3 regions of the Polaromonas sp. P3_B4 genome follow, and region 1 is predicted to be linked to each of the others. Evidence: predicted binding sites of a transcription regulator. Region 1 holds the regulator's gene; each other region holds the start of a gene.
What was found. Region 1 encodes sigma-54, which starts transcription at its own class of promoters, with help from an activator protein. Its sites were predicted from a motif close to TGGCANGNAANCTGCTTT; they were not measured.
Positions count from the first base shown of each region.

Region 2: the regulator sigma-54 is predicted to act here: its motif matches at 2,339-2,356, upstream of AC1DVV_RS19875 (ammonium transporter).
Region 3: the regulator sigma-54 is predicted to act here: its motif matches at 1,988-2,005, upstream of AC1DVV_RS02945 (CmpA/NrtA family ABC transporter substrate-binding protein).

Region 1 is NZ_JBFUGQ010000004.1:78,522-83,127, forward strand. Features, by position in the region: gene lptA (lipopolysaccharide transport periplasmic protein LptA) at 39-665, shown strand; gene lptB (LPS export ABC transporter ATP-binding protein) at 680-1,471, shown strand; gene AC1DVV_RS21725 (RNA polymerase factor sigma-54) at 1,617-3,152, shown strand; gene AC1DVV_RS21730 (THUMP domain-containing class I SAM-dependent RNA methyltransferase) at 3,194-4,606, shown strand, end outside.
Region 2 is NZ_JBFUGQ010000003.1:36,014-40,619, reverse strand. Features, by position in the region: gene mrdA (penicillin-binding protein 2) at 1-984, shown strand, start outside; gene AC1DVV_RS19880 (sulfite exporter TauE/SafE family protein) at 1,153-1,911, opposite strand; gene AC1DVV_RS19875 (ammonium transporter) at 2,427-3,878, shown strand; gene AC1DVV_RS19870 (hypothetical protein) at 3,918-4,379, shown strand; gene AC1DVV_RS19865 (hypothetical protein) at 4,540-4,606, opposite strand, start outside.
Region 3 is NZ_JBFUGQ010000001.1:612,002-616,607, forward strand. Features, by position in the region: gene ntrB (nitrate ABC transporter permease) at 1-373, opposite strand, end outside; gene AC1DVV_RS02945 (CmpA/NrtA family ABC transporter substrate-binding protein) at 572-1,816, opposite strand; gene AC1DVV_RS02950 (ANTAR domain-containing response regulator) at 2,185-2,817, opposite strand; gene tsaD (tRNA (adenosine(37)-N6)-threonylcarbamoyltransferase complex transferase subunit TsaD) at 3,030-4,073, shown strand; gene AC1DVV_RS02960 (Hsp20/alpha crystallin family protein) at 4,171-4,572, opposite strand.

The DNA of each region.
Region 1 (4,606 bases):
TACAATGACCCAACACCAAGCAGCAAGATTCGTGCCTTATGAAACACCCCATTTTTTCCCTCATCCTGCCGGTCATCCTGGCGCTGGGGTCGGCTTTCCCGGCCGCTGCCGAAAAAGCTGATCGGGACAAACCCATGAACGCGGAGGCAGATGCCCTGCGTTATGACGACCTGAAGCAAACCAGCGTTTTTACCGGCAATGTGGTGATCACCAAGGGCACGACCATCGTGCGCGGCGAGCGCGTTGACGTCATGCAGGATCCCGAGGGCTACCAGCAGGCGGTGTCCGTCGCGGCGCCCGGCAAGCTGGCGTTTTACCGGAAAAAGCGTGACGGCGTAGACGAGTACATCGAAGGCGAAGGCGAACGCATTGAATATGACAGCCGCGCCGACCTGGTGAAGTTCATCAAGCGGGCGGTGGTGCGCCGCTACAACGGTGCCACCCTGGTGGACGAAACCACCGGCAGCCTGATTGTTTATGACAACAACACCGACGTCTTCACCGTGGATGGGGGCGCGCAAAACCGTACGGCCAGCAACCCCACGGGGCGGGTTCGCGCCATGCTGTCACCCCGCGCGACAGCCTCGGCACCCGTTGCGGCACCGCCCGCAGGCCCAGCCCCGGTTCTGCGCCCCAGCACGACGCTGGGCAATGAAAAGAACTAGAAAGACCTGCACAGATGGATGTGGTGACTGACACTTCAGCGGCCCCGGCCGCTCCTGCCCTGACCCCCAGCCGCCTTGTTGCGCAAGGTCTGCAAAAATCGTACGGCAGCCGCAAGGTGGTGCAGGACGTTTCGCTGTCCGTGCAAAAAGGCGAAGTCGTGGGCCTGCTGGGCCCCAACGGCGCGGGCAAAACGACCTCGTTCTACATGATCGTGGGCCTGGTGCGCGCCGATGCAGGCGAAATTTCCATCGACGGCGAGTCGGTCGAGCACATGCCGATTCACCTGCGTGCCCGCCTGGGCCTGAGCTACCTGCCTCAGGAAGCGTCGATTTTCCGCAAGCTCACGGTGGAAGAAAACGTGCGTGCCGTGCTGGAGCTGCAGCTCGACAAAACCGGAAAACCGCTGGGGCGCGCAGACATCGAGTCGCGGCTCGACGCCCTGCTGCAGGATTTGCGGGTAGATCATTTGCGCAATTCACCGGCACCGGCGCTCTCGGGCGGCGAGCGCCGCCGGGTCGAAATCGCGCGGGCGCTGGCAACCCAGCCGCGCTTCATCCTGCTGGATGAGCCCTTTGCCGGTATCGACCCCATTGCCGTGATCGAAATCCAGCGCATCATCGGTTTCCTCAAATCGCGCGGCATCGGCGTGCTGATCACCGACCACAACGTGCGTGAAACACTGGGCATTTGCGACCACGCCTACATCATCAGCGACGGCCACGTGCTGGCGCAAGGCACACCGTCCGAGATCGTGAATAACGCCGATGTGCGCCGCGTCTATCTCGGCGAACACTTCAAGATGTAGAACATGGTTCCCCCCTGTTGTCGCTCACTTCGTGTAGCTCCCTCTCCCCCTCCGGGGACGGCGCCTGCGGCCTGGCAAAGCCAGTTCCGCGGCGCCCGCTGGTTAAAGACGTATTGCCTCAACCTTCCGCAAGTTTGAAAATCCAGTGAAACAAGGTCTGTCACTCCGCGTCTCGCAGCATCTTGCGCTGACACCTCAACTACAGCAGTCGATCCGGCTGTTGCAGCTGTCGACGCTTGAGTTGAGCCAGGAGGTCGAGCAGATGCTCGACGAAAACCCGTTTCTGGAAGTGTCGGAAGAGACGGCGGTGCGCGAAGAGTTTGGGCTGGAGCACATCAACACGCCGGTAAGCCAGGACAGCCGCGAGTTTGAATCTGCTACGGATTCGATAGCTGGCGGCGCAGACGAGACTAGCGCTACAGCCCCGAATGACGCAGAAGTCAGTGCGGAGCCCAAGCTCGAGGAAAGCTGGGAAGGCGATGGCACGGTAGAAACCACGCCCGACGACAGCGAGTGGGGAAGCGACGCACCGGCGCGCAAGAACAACAATGAAGAGAGCGAAGCCGAGGCCTCCGACCTCACGGGCAGCCATGAGTCGCTGCAGGACCACCTGCACCGGCAATCGCTGAGCTTGCGCCTGTCGGAGGAAGACCGTGCCGCGCTGCACTTCCTCATTGAATCGCTCAACGACGACGGCTACCTTGAAGACAGCCTGGCGTCGCTCGCGGCCGGTCTTGCAAGAGATGACATGGCGCAGGCGGAAGAACTGGAGCAGCGTTTTGCGATGGCGCTCAAGCTGCTGCACCACATGGAGCCTGCCGGTGTCGGTGCGCGCAACCTGGCGGAATGCCTGAGCCTGCAGCTGCTCGACTGCAAGGACTGCGAAGAAACCCGCGCAGCCATTGCCATGTGCAAGCAACCCATGGAGCTGCTGGCCAAGCGCGATGTCAAGCGCCTGTCGCACCTGTGTGGGTTCACCGAAGCCGCCATCAAGGGCGCGATCACGGTGATAGGCCGGCTCGATCCCAAGCCCGGGCGCCGCTTCGTGAATGTGGAGCGCAACCTGATCGTGCCCGACGTCATCGTCATCAAGTCGGGCCGGGGCTTCAAGGTTTCGCTCAATGGCGACGTCATGCCGCGCCTGCGCGTGCACGACATTTATGCCAATGCCCTCAAGCAGCACAAGGGCCAGGGCGGCCAGGCGCTGCAGCAGCGCCTGCAGGAGGCCCGCTGGTTCATCAAGAACATCCAGCAGCGCTTTGACACCATCCTGCGCGTGAGCAGTGCGATTGTGGAACGGCAGAAAAATTTCTTCACGCACGGTGAACTCGCCATGCGCCCGCTGGTGCTGCGCGAAATCGCCGACGAGCTGGGCCTGCATGAGTCCACCATCTCCCGCGTGACCACGGCCAAGTACATGGGCACCCCTTTCGGCACCTTTGAGCTCAAGTATTTCTTCGGCTCCGCGCTCGGCACCGAAACCGGCGGCAATGCTTCCAGCACGGCGGTACGCGCGCTCATCAAACAATTTGTCTCGTCCGAAAGCCTCAAGAAACCGCTCAGCGACAACCAGATTTCCGAAATGCTCAAGGAGCAGGGCATTGAATGCGCACGCCGCACCGTGGCCAAGTACCGCGAAGCCCTGCGCATAGCGCCCGCCAACCTGCGCAAATCACTCTAGCCGCCCAATCAGGCCGCGCTGCCCGTCCCTCAAAGTCAGTCATGAATCAACTCCAATTGTTTTTACCGTGCGCCGCAGGCGTCGAAACCCTGCTGGCCACCGAGGTCAAGCGTGTCACCGGGATCGACGGCAAAGCCTGGCGCGCCGGCGTGCAGCTGCAGGCGTCGTGGCGCGACGCGTTGCAGCTCAACCTGCACAGCCGGCTGGCGCAGCGTGTACTGATCGAACTGCAGCACAACCAGTACCGCAGTGAGCAAGACCTCTACAACGCTGCTGCCAACGTGGCCTGGGAAATCTGGTTCACGCCCAAGCAGACCTTCAAGGTCGAGATCACCGCCCAGCACAGCCCGCTGCAAAGCCTGAACTTCGCGGCGCTGAAGATCAAGGACGCGATCGCCGACCGCTTTCGCGCCAAGTTCGACGACGTGCGCCCCAGCGTCGACACGCGCTGGCCCGACGTGCGCGTCTACGTGCACCTGACGACGGACACCGTCACGGTCTACATCGACACCTCGGGTGAGCCGCTCTTCAAGCGCGGCTGGCGTGAAGACAAGGGTGATGCCCCGCTGAAGGAAACCCTGGCCGCCGCCATGATTGCCGCCAGCGGCTGGGACCAGCTCTGCAAAGAAGGCGTGCCGCTCTATGACCCCTGCTGCGGCTCGGGCACCATCGCGATTGAAGCCGCGCAGATCGCGTGCAACATCGCACCCGGCATCAACCGCCGTTTTGCCTTCCAGAAGTACCTGCCTTTCCAGGGCCATGTCTGGGACGGTCTGCTCGACCAGGCCGAAGCCGCCATCACCGAACCTACCGCGCCGGTGTTCGGCAGCGACGTGTCTTTCCGCATGGTTGACTTTGCCGAGCGCAATGCCGAACGTGCCGGTGTGGCCAATGCGGTGGAATTCCGCGGCGGCGACGCGCTGCAGCGTATGCCACCTGCGCCTTCGGGCGTGATGCTGGTGAACCCGCCTTACGGCGAACGGATCGATGTGGCAGGCGTGGCCGGCATCACCGGCCTGCAGGGACGCGACCAGCGCCGCCAGCAAGGACATGCCGAAGGACGCGTGCAGCAGGACCACCGCAACCAACCCATCGATGAATTTGGCCAGCCGCTGAACCGGGACAGCGGCGATCGGGGCGACACGCGTGAAGAGCCCGCCTTCGAGACTTCGCGCGACCGTTCTGCCAATCCCGGCCGCGAACAGGCACAAAACGCCTGGGGCGAAGAAGCGACGGAGTTTTTTCCGCAACTGGCCGCGCACTGGAAGAAAAACTACGCCGGCTGGACCGCTCACGTGCTCACGCCCGACCTCAAACTGCCGGGCAAGATGCGCCTGAAAGAATCGCGGCGCGTGCCGATGTGGAATGGTCCCATCGAATGCCGCCTGTTCCGCTTTGACATGGTGGCGGGCTCCGCACGCGGCAAGCCCGGCGCAGCCACCCCCACTCCACCG
Region 2 (4,606 bases), on a different contig from region 1:
GGCGACATTGCGCTGGGGGCGGTGGACATGTACCGCGCCATCGTGAAGTCGAGCAACGTGTACTTCTATTCGCTGGCCAACGAACTCGGCGTGGACGCCATGCACGACTTCATGCAGCCGCTGGGCTTTGGGCAGATCACCGGCATCGATATCAGCGGTGAAGTCACGGGCGTGCTGCCCAGCCAGGCCTGGAAACGCAAAGCCTATAAAAGGCCGGAGCACCAGAAGTGGTACCCCGGCGAAACCATCTCACTGGGTATCGGGCAGGGCTACAACACCTTCACCATGCTGCAGCTGGCGCAGGCCACGGCCGTGCTGGCCAACAACGGCGTCAAGCACCGGCCGCGGCTGGTGATCGGCACGCAGGACCCGGTGACGCGCGTGATGCACCCGCTGCCGGCCGATGCGCCGGAAAACCTGGGCTACAAGGCTGAAAACATCGCGATCGTGCGCAAGGCCCTGGTTGGCGTCACCCAGGAAGGCACCTCGGCACGCGTGTTTGCCGGCGCGGGTTATCTGAGCGGCGGCAAAACCGGCACGGCGCAGGCGGTCACCATCGGCCAGAAAGACAAGTACAACAGCAGCAAGATGGAAGAGTACCAGCGCGACCACGCTGTTTACATGGCGTTTGCGCCGGCGGAAGACCCCAAGATCGCGCTGGCAGTGATCGTGGAAAACGCCGGCTGGGGCGCCGGGGTGGCGGCGCCGATTGCACGGCGTGTTTTTGACTATGTGCTGCTGGGCCAGTACCCGAGCGAGGAAGACATGGTGGCGGTGCAGAAGGGGCTGGCGGCAGCGCCCATCGGCAAGCCGCGCCAGGCCGCCGACGTGGCCGGCCAGCTGTCGGCCGGCGCAGCAGGCGCTTCCCCCGGCCCCACGAACGCCGCGGCTGCCGCTGCCGCCAAAGCCAGGACGGCGGCGATTGCGGAGGCGCTCAGCAAGCTGCCGCCGCCCATGGCGGCAGCGGGCATCAACCCCGATTAAGCCGGCCGTCGCTATCGATTTGATAGCTGCTTGCGCATGCCCCTATTGGGCCGGGCGCCAATTTGGTCATTAAACGGTGATGGCCGGATTTCAAGCCAAATTTGCCGGAAACCCATACAGCACATGCGCAAGCAGCTATTAAATCAATAGCAAACGGCCTGCGCACAGTCAGCGCGCAAATGCGTCAAAACCGGTTTTCAGGATCAGCGAGCTGACCACGGCGATAAACACCCCGCGCACAAACCCGGCCCCATGTTTGAGGGCCAGGCGGGTGCCCAGCAGGCTGCCCGCCACGTTGGCCACGGCCATCGTGAGGGCGAAATGCCACCAGACATGGCCCTTCCAGGCAAAGAGCGCCAGCGCTGCGAGGTTGGTGGCGGTGTTGAGCAGCTTGGCCGAAGCCGACGCGTTCAAAAAGTCATAACCCAGCCAGCGCACAAATAAAAATACAAAAAAGCTGCCGGTGCCCGGACCGAAGAAGCCGTCGTAAAACCCCAGCACCAGCCCGATGCAGCAGGCCGCCGCGGTTTCGGCATGCCCGGTAAAGCGGGGCGTATGGTGGCGGCCCAGCTCCTTCCTGGCCAGCGTATAGAGCAACACCGCCAGCAGCACAAAGGGCAGGGTCTTGCGCAAAAAGCCCGGCGAGATGACGGTGACCAGCCAGGCGCCCGCCAGCGAGCCGGTGAACCCGGCGGCCGCCGCCGGCAACAGTGCCGCCCAGCGAAGCTCCACCCGACGGGCATATTGGGCCGTGGCAACCGCGGTGCCCCAGACCGAGGCCCCCTTGTTCACCCCAAACAGGGTGGCAGGATGGGTGGTGGGGAAAACCGCAAACAGGGCCGGCACCAGGATCAGCCCGCCGCCCCCGACGATAGAGTCCACAAAACCGGCGAGCAGGGAGGCCAACGAGACGATGAATAATTCCATGGCCCGGATTGTCCCATCGCATTGAACAGACTCATTGCTATCAAATAGATAGCTGCTTGCGCCCGACAGTCAATGGCTGCGAGGGTTTTTGAGGGTTGGGCCCCGTCAGGGCGGAGGCATAAAAAAAGCGCTGGGGTTGCCAGCGCTTTTTGCAAATCTGCATCTCTTGTGGAATGCCGCTTTGCTTGTGTACTTCTTAATGACTCTCTCGTGTCTCCTCGGCTCCTCGCGTTGCGAGCAGCAAGGCTCGTCAGCAAGTCATCCAATATAGCGGGCGCACTGTCCCAGTGCATTGGGGGTTTCCCGGCCCCGGGCTTTGGGCGGCCGCTGGTTCTGTGGATGTTTTTGGGGCACCACGCCAATCGTTTGCGCACTTTTGCAGTACATATTTTCCGTTGCAGTCCCATCACACGAGCTACTGCGGTATTGGCACGACTTATGCCTGTTGTTACCAATTGTTGGTTGATTGAACAGGCGGGCACCGTATGCATATGAACAGATTTCTGGCCTTGGGTATGTCTTTATGCTTGGGCCTGGCATGCCAGCAAGCCCTGGCACAGACCACGGCTCCCCCGGCGGTGGCGCCGCCAGCAGTCACTGCCAGCGCTCCGGAAGTCGCACCGTCCCCCGCACCGGCCGCTGTTCCTGCGCCTCCTGCCGCACCGGTGGCTGCGGCCTCTGCGCCGCCTGCAGCGGCCGCCCCGGCGCCGCTGACCCAACCGGGACTGGTCGGCGTGGAGACCCTCAATGGTGCCGACACCGCCTGGATGATGACCTCCACCGCACTGGTATTGCTCATGACCCTGCCCGGCATCGCCCTTTTCTACGGCGGCATGGTGCGCAGGAAAAGCGTGCTCAATGTCATGGCCTGCGTTGTCGCCATCTGTGCCGTTGTCAGCCTGCTCTGGTTTGCGGTGGGCTACTCCATCGCCTTCACGCCCGGCAAAGGTGCGCTTGGGCACTATCTGGGTGGTCCCGAGCGGCTCTGGTTCACCGGGCTGGACTACGTGAAGGACGCGCAGAAGGTGGCCGTGAGCCATATTGCGCCCAACATTCCCGAGTCGGTCTACGCCATGTTCCAGCTGACCTTCGCCATCATCACGGCCGCGCTGGTGGTCGGCTCGTTTGTGGAACGCATGCGGTTCTCCGCGATGCTGGTGTTCATGTCGCTGTGGACCGTCGTCGTCTACGCACCCATTGCCCACTGGGTCTGGGAGCCCAATGGCTGGCTGGCGCGCATGGGCGCGCTGGACTTTGCCGGCGGCTCGGTCGTGCACATCAATGCCGGCATTGCCGGGCTGGTCTGTGCCTACGCGCTCGGGCCGCGCCACGGCTATGGCCGTGAACCGTTTACGCCTTTCAACCTGGGTCTGACCATGGCCGGTGCCGGCATGCTGTGGGTCGGCTGGTTTGGCTTTAACGCCGGCTCCGCCGTGGCCTCCGACGGCCGGGCCGGCCTCGCGATGGCCGTCACGCACATCGCGGCGGCCGCGGGCGCTCTCTCGTGGATGGCGGCCGAATGGATTGTTCGCGGGCGTCCTTCCCTGCTGGGACTGTGCTCGGGCCTGGTCGCCGGGCTGGTCGCCATCACGCCGGCGGCGGGCTTTGTCTCGCCGCGCGCGGCCCTGGTGTTTGGCCTGGTGGCCGGCGTGGCCTGCTACTGGGGCGCCACGGGCCTCAAGCGCCTGCTCAACGCCGACGATTCGCTGGACGTGTTCGGCGTGCACGGCGTGGGCGGCATTGTGGGTTCGCTGCTGACCGGCATTTTTGCCAGCAAGGCCATCTCCGGTGTCGAGGGCAGCCTGATGACCCAGGCGATAGGCGCAGGCGCCGTCATGCTCTACAGCCTGTTCATGACGGCGCTGGCCTTGTGGGTCACCTCGCTGATCGTCAGCCTGCGCGTCAGCGAAGCCGCCGAGAGCGACGGCCTGGACATCACCCAGCACGCCGAGCGGTTGGGCACGTAACTGACAAACAACGGACTCCACTTTCAAGGATTGCGCACCATGCCCTCCAGTGAAAAAATTGCCGTTGCGGCCCACCTGCATGTGCTGTTGCGCCGCAAAACCGGCCGCGTGACCGACACCGAGTGGATGGCCGGTAACCAGGAATACGCCGCCGAAATAGCGCGTTTTGCGCGGGAAAAAGCCGCCGAGGATGGCCACGTGGACCTGGCGGTGTGGGCCGACCGGCTGGAAGAAATCATGGCCACCCCCGAGCCCAAGGCACGCGTGCCGCTGGTGCAGTTGGTGTCCGAGGTGGTGAAGGAGCGCAGCCAGCCGGTGCTTGCCCCGGCGCCAGTGCCCGACCGCCAGAGCGCCCGGTCCATCGATACCGAGGAAGAGGTCTATCCTGAATCAGGTTTTATCGAGTCGACATTCGGTGCCATCTTCGGCGAGGGCGAGTCGCCGCGGGAGCGCCGCCAGCGCGACCCGAACGCGCCGCGCTATGTGAAGGGCCTGCGATAACTTGTAGACCCCTGTCTCGGCTCACTGCGTGTAGCCGGAACCCCCCTTCAGGGTGGCAACACCTGCAGCCCGGCAAAGCCGGTTCTGCGGTGTTCTTGCCCCGAACGCGCCGCGCTTCGTGAAGAGCTTGCGATAGGCCGGCGCAGGGCCGGCGGCCGGTTTATTTCGCCGGTTGTGGTTGCGCTTCCCGCGCACGGTTCAGGCTGTGCGCCAGCATGTTGCGGGTG
Region 3 (4,606 bases), on a different contig from region 1:
GGCGCAGCAGGCTGATCAGCGGGTTGAACATGCGGCTCAGAAAGTTGAAGCGCCCGATCATGAAGCCGACCGGTATGCCGACGACAGCCGCCATACCGAAGCCCATGGCCACGCGCTTGAGCGAAGACAGCACGTTCCAGCCCACACCCTGGTCATTCGGCCCCTTGCTGTAGAACGGATCACTGAAGATCTGCACCGCCTGCACAAAGGTGTCTTTGGGCGAGGGAATGCTGCCGGCCGTGCCCATGAAAACAAGCTCCCAGATCAGCACCAGCAAACCCAGGCCCAGGAGGGGGGGCAGGACGCTGAGCCAGAGCCAGGAGGCATCGCCGGATGGCTTGGTGATGGGGGTGGGTTTTGTTGGAGCGTTCATGCTGTTTTGGGCTGTAGCGCCCGTTGGATGAGCGCCACCAGCTATCGAATTGATAGCGGCAGCATCTCTGGGCCTTTCGTTGCTGCGGCTTGCCGGGGTTGCCGCCTCCAGCGGGTTGTGAAATACGGCACTGACCATGGCGTCACCTCTTTACGTAGGAAGGTTGGGTGGGGTGTAGCGTGGATATCGCGTGGGTGTTCAGGCGTGAACCTTGAAACTGTCGGCGTATTTTTTCGGGTCCTTGCCGTCCCACACGGTGCCGTCCATCAGCTTGCTGCTGCGCATGATGTCTTTGGGAACGCTGGCCTTGGCCGCCGTGGCTGCCTGCTTGTAGACGTCGATGTGGTTGATTTGCTTGGCAATGCCCAGGTAGTCGGGGTGATCCTTGATCAGGCCCCAGCGCTTGTGCTGTGTGAGGAACCACATGCCGTCGGACAGGTAAGGGAAGCTCACCGCACCGTCGTTGTAGAACTTCATGTAGTTCGGGTCGTCCCAGGTCTTGCCCATGCCGTTCTGGTAGCGGCCCAGGATGCGCTGGTTGATGGCGTCCACGCTGGTGTTGACGTAGCTCTTGTCGGCCACGGTCTCGGCCATCTTGTTTTTGTTGGAGAGGCTGGCGTCAATCCACTTGCCGGCTTCGATGATGGCGGCGGTCACGGCACGCGCGGTGTTGGGGTATTTCTTGACGAAGTCGGCGGTGGTGCCTAGTACTTTTTCTGGGTGGTCCTTCCAGACGTCCTGGGTGGTCACGGCGGTCACGCCGATGCCGTCGATGATGGCGCGGTGGCCCCAAGGCTCGCCCACGCAGAAGCCGTCCATGTTGCCCACGCGCATGTTGGCCACCATCTGCGGCGGCGGCACGGTGATGACTTTGGCATCCTTCATCGGATTGATGCCATTGGCAGCCAGCCAGTAGTAGAGCCACATGGCGTGGGTGCCGGTGGGGAAGGTCTGGGCGAAGGTGTATTCGCGCTTGTCCGTCGCCATGAGCTTGGCCAGGCCCGCGCCGTCAACCGCGCCTTTGTCGGCGAGTTTTTTGGACAGCGTGATGGCCTGGCCGTTGTTGTTGAGCGTCATCAGCACAGCCATGTCTTTCTTGGGGCCTGCCGTGCCCATGTGCACGCCGTAGACCAGGCCGTAGAGCACGTGGGCGAAGTCCAGCTCGCCGTTGACGAGCTTGTCGCGCACACCGGCCCAGCTGGCTTCTTTGGTCGGGATGATCTTGACGCCATATTTCTGGTCAATGCCCAGCACCGAGGCCATGACCACGGAGGCGCAGTCGGTCAGCGGTATGAAGCCGATCTTCACTTCCTTCTTCTCCGGCGCGTCGGAGCCCTGGGCGTACACGGCAGCGCGCAGGGCGGGGTTGATGCCCACGGCGCCTACGGCCGCGGCCTGCAGCACGGTGCGGCGTGTCAGCGAAGATTTCAGCAGTTCAGTCATGTTGGCGGCTCCTGATAGTTAAAAACGAAAGACAAAAACAAAAAAGGCGCTCGACCCGGGCAACACGTTGAACGTGATGCAGGGTGCGAACGCCTTTGTTCCTTGGGGGCACCACACACTTCGCCATTGAAGTGCTGTGCCGGTCGGCCATCTTTGACCAGTGCCTAGGGCATTGCAAAAGCTGTGCCAGGGTTGGCGGGTGTCGTTAGGACGCGGTGGTTTTGAGAGTGGGTGCGCCCAGTTATGCGAGCCATGTGAAGTGCGCTGTGGGCAGCTGCGGGGCGGGATGACGCAGGGTTGCAGGTTGATGTTTGCACCGTATTTGTGCGCTGCACCAATTGAGGGTTTATTGAGGCCTGGCCGGCGATTCAGCCCAGCAGGTCCAGGGCGTCCAGCATGCGCTGGGCTACTTCGCCTAGGCGCAGGCCCTTGTCCATGGCGGCCTTGCGCAGCTTTTCGTAAGCGGCCTGCTCAGACAATCCCTGGCGCTGCATCAGCATGCCTTTGGCCCGGTCTATGACTTTTCGGTCATGCAGCTCTGTTTTGGCATGGGCCAGTTCTTTGCGCAGGCCCTGTTCGTGTTCAAAGCGCGCCATGGCCACATCCAGGATGGGGCGGATTCGATCCGGGGAGAGGCCGGCCACCACATAGGCCGACACGCCGGCGGCGACGGCATCCTTCACGTGGCTGGTGTCGTTGTCGTTGGTGAACAGCACGATGGGCCGGCGGGCGTCCCGCGTTGCCATGACCACATGCTCCAGCGAATCGCGGGCCTCACTTTCGGCGTCCACGATGATCATGTCGGGTTGCAGTTGCGCCAGGCGCTCGTCCAGGAAGGTATCGGCCGGGAGCACCGCGACAATGTTGTAACCGTTTTCCAGCAGGCCGATACGCAGCTGGCGCGAGCGCTCGGCCAGTTCCCGTGCATGGGCGTCATCGGATACGGACTCCAGCAGGTCCGGGGCGATGATGACAAGGCGCAGGGATTGGGACGGTGTCATGTGCCAAGCGGTGCAAGAACCGTGCCCCCACAGTCGTTCACTGCGTGTAACTCCCGAGGCCTTGCTGGCCGCAGCTCACGAGACGTTTCGCCTCTGTCGCCCGTCCAAGCCTGCACAGGCAGGCTTGGAGCCGCGGGCTCCAGCCCCTCGGGGACCGCCCGCCTGCAGCCCCAGTTGATGTGAGGAGTTACCTCAAACCTTACACTTGGACGATGCTAGTTCTAGGAATCGAATCGAGTTGCGATGAAACCGGTGTGGCGCTGGTGGATGCCAGCGGCGGCGGAGTGCCGCGCCTGCTGTCGCACGCCTTGTTTAGCCAGATAGACATGCACCAGGCGTATGGCGGTGTGGTGCCCGAGCTGGCCAGCCGGGACCATATCCGGCGCGTCTTGCCCTTGACACATCAGGTCATGGCAGAGGCGGGAAGCAGCCTTGCACAGGTAGATGTGGTGGCTTATACGCGCGGCCCTGGGCTTGCAGGTGCGTTGCTGGTGGGGGCGGGTGTGGCCTGCTCGCTGGCGGCGGCGCTGGGCAAGCCGGCCATGGGTGTGCATCACCTGGAAGGGCATTTGCTGTCGCCTTTTTTGAGTGCCGACCCGCCTGAATTTCCTTTTGTGGCGCTACTGGTATCCGGCGGGCATACCCAATTGATGCGCGTGGACCGTGTGGGAAGTTATGAATTGCTGGGTGAAACCATTGACGATGCGGCGGGTGAGGCCTTTGACAAGTCGGCCAAGCTGATGGGCCTGCCTTATCCAGGAGGGCCACATCTGTCGAAGCTGGCTGAGGGCGGTGACGGCGCGGCCTTTAAGTTGCCGCGACCCTTGCTGCACAGCGGCGATCTTGATTTTTCCTTTGCCGGGCTCAAAACCGCGGTGCTAACGCAGGCCAAAAAACTGGGGCCGGATCTGGAAAGCCGCAAAGCCGATCTGGCCGCGTCTACGCAGGCGGCCATCGTTGAAGTGCTGGTGAAAAAATCACTCGCAGCCATGACGCAAACCGGGTTGAAGCGCCTGGTGGTGGCTGGCGGCGTGGGCGCCAATGCGCTGCTGCGCAGCCAACTTGATGCCGTGTGCAAACAGCGAGGCATCCGCGTGCATTACCCCGAGCTGCATTTATGCACCGACAACGGCGCCATGATCGCCCTGGCGGCTGGCATGCGCCTGCAAGCCGGGCTTGAAACGCTTCAGCGCGACTACACGTTTGATGTGAAGCCGCGCTGGAGTTTGACCCCCACGGTCGCTCGCGCCGCGTAGCTCCCTGCCCCCCGAGGGGGCCGCTGCGCCTGCGGCCCGGCAAAGCCGGTTCTGCGGCCCTGGCTGGCAGGGACGGCTACCCGGCTTTGGTCGGTGGCTACTGGATGTCGAGGTGGGTGACGTTGCTGACAGGGACTTTTTTGCCCAGTGTCAGGGTCAACACGCCGTTTTCCAGTTTGGCGCTGCTGTTGGCGGTATCGATTTCCAGCGGGAAGCGCCATGCGGCCTTGATCTTGCGGGGTGCGTCTTCCTTGCTGGAGACACGAACCACGTCGCCTTCAATGCCGATATCCAGTTGTTCGCGGGCCAGGCCGGGAACGTCGAATTGCAGGGTATAGGCCTTCTCGAGGTCTTCCACGTTGGCAGCCTTGGCGGCGCCGGTGTCAGACAGCGACGAGAAGGTATCGTTGAGGAATTTTTCCAGGGCGCCGTTGCTCACGACGGGTGCGTAGTGGCGTTGAAAGGCACGGGCAGGGCGATGGGCGAGAGAGTAAAACATGGCTATTCCTTGATGGATGAACAAGGGGTGTTTT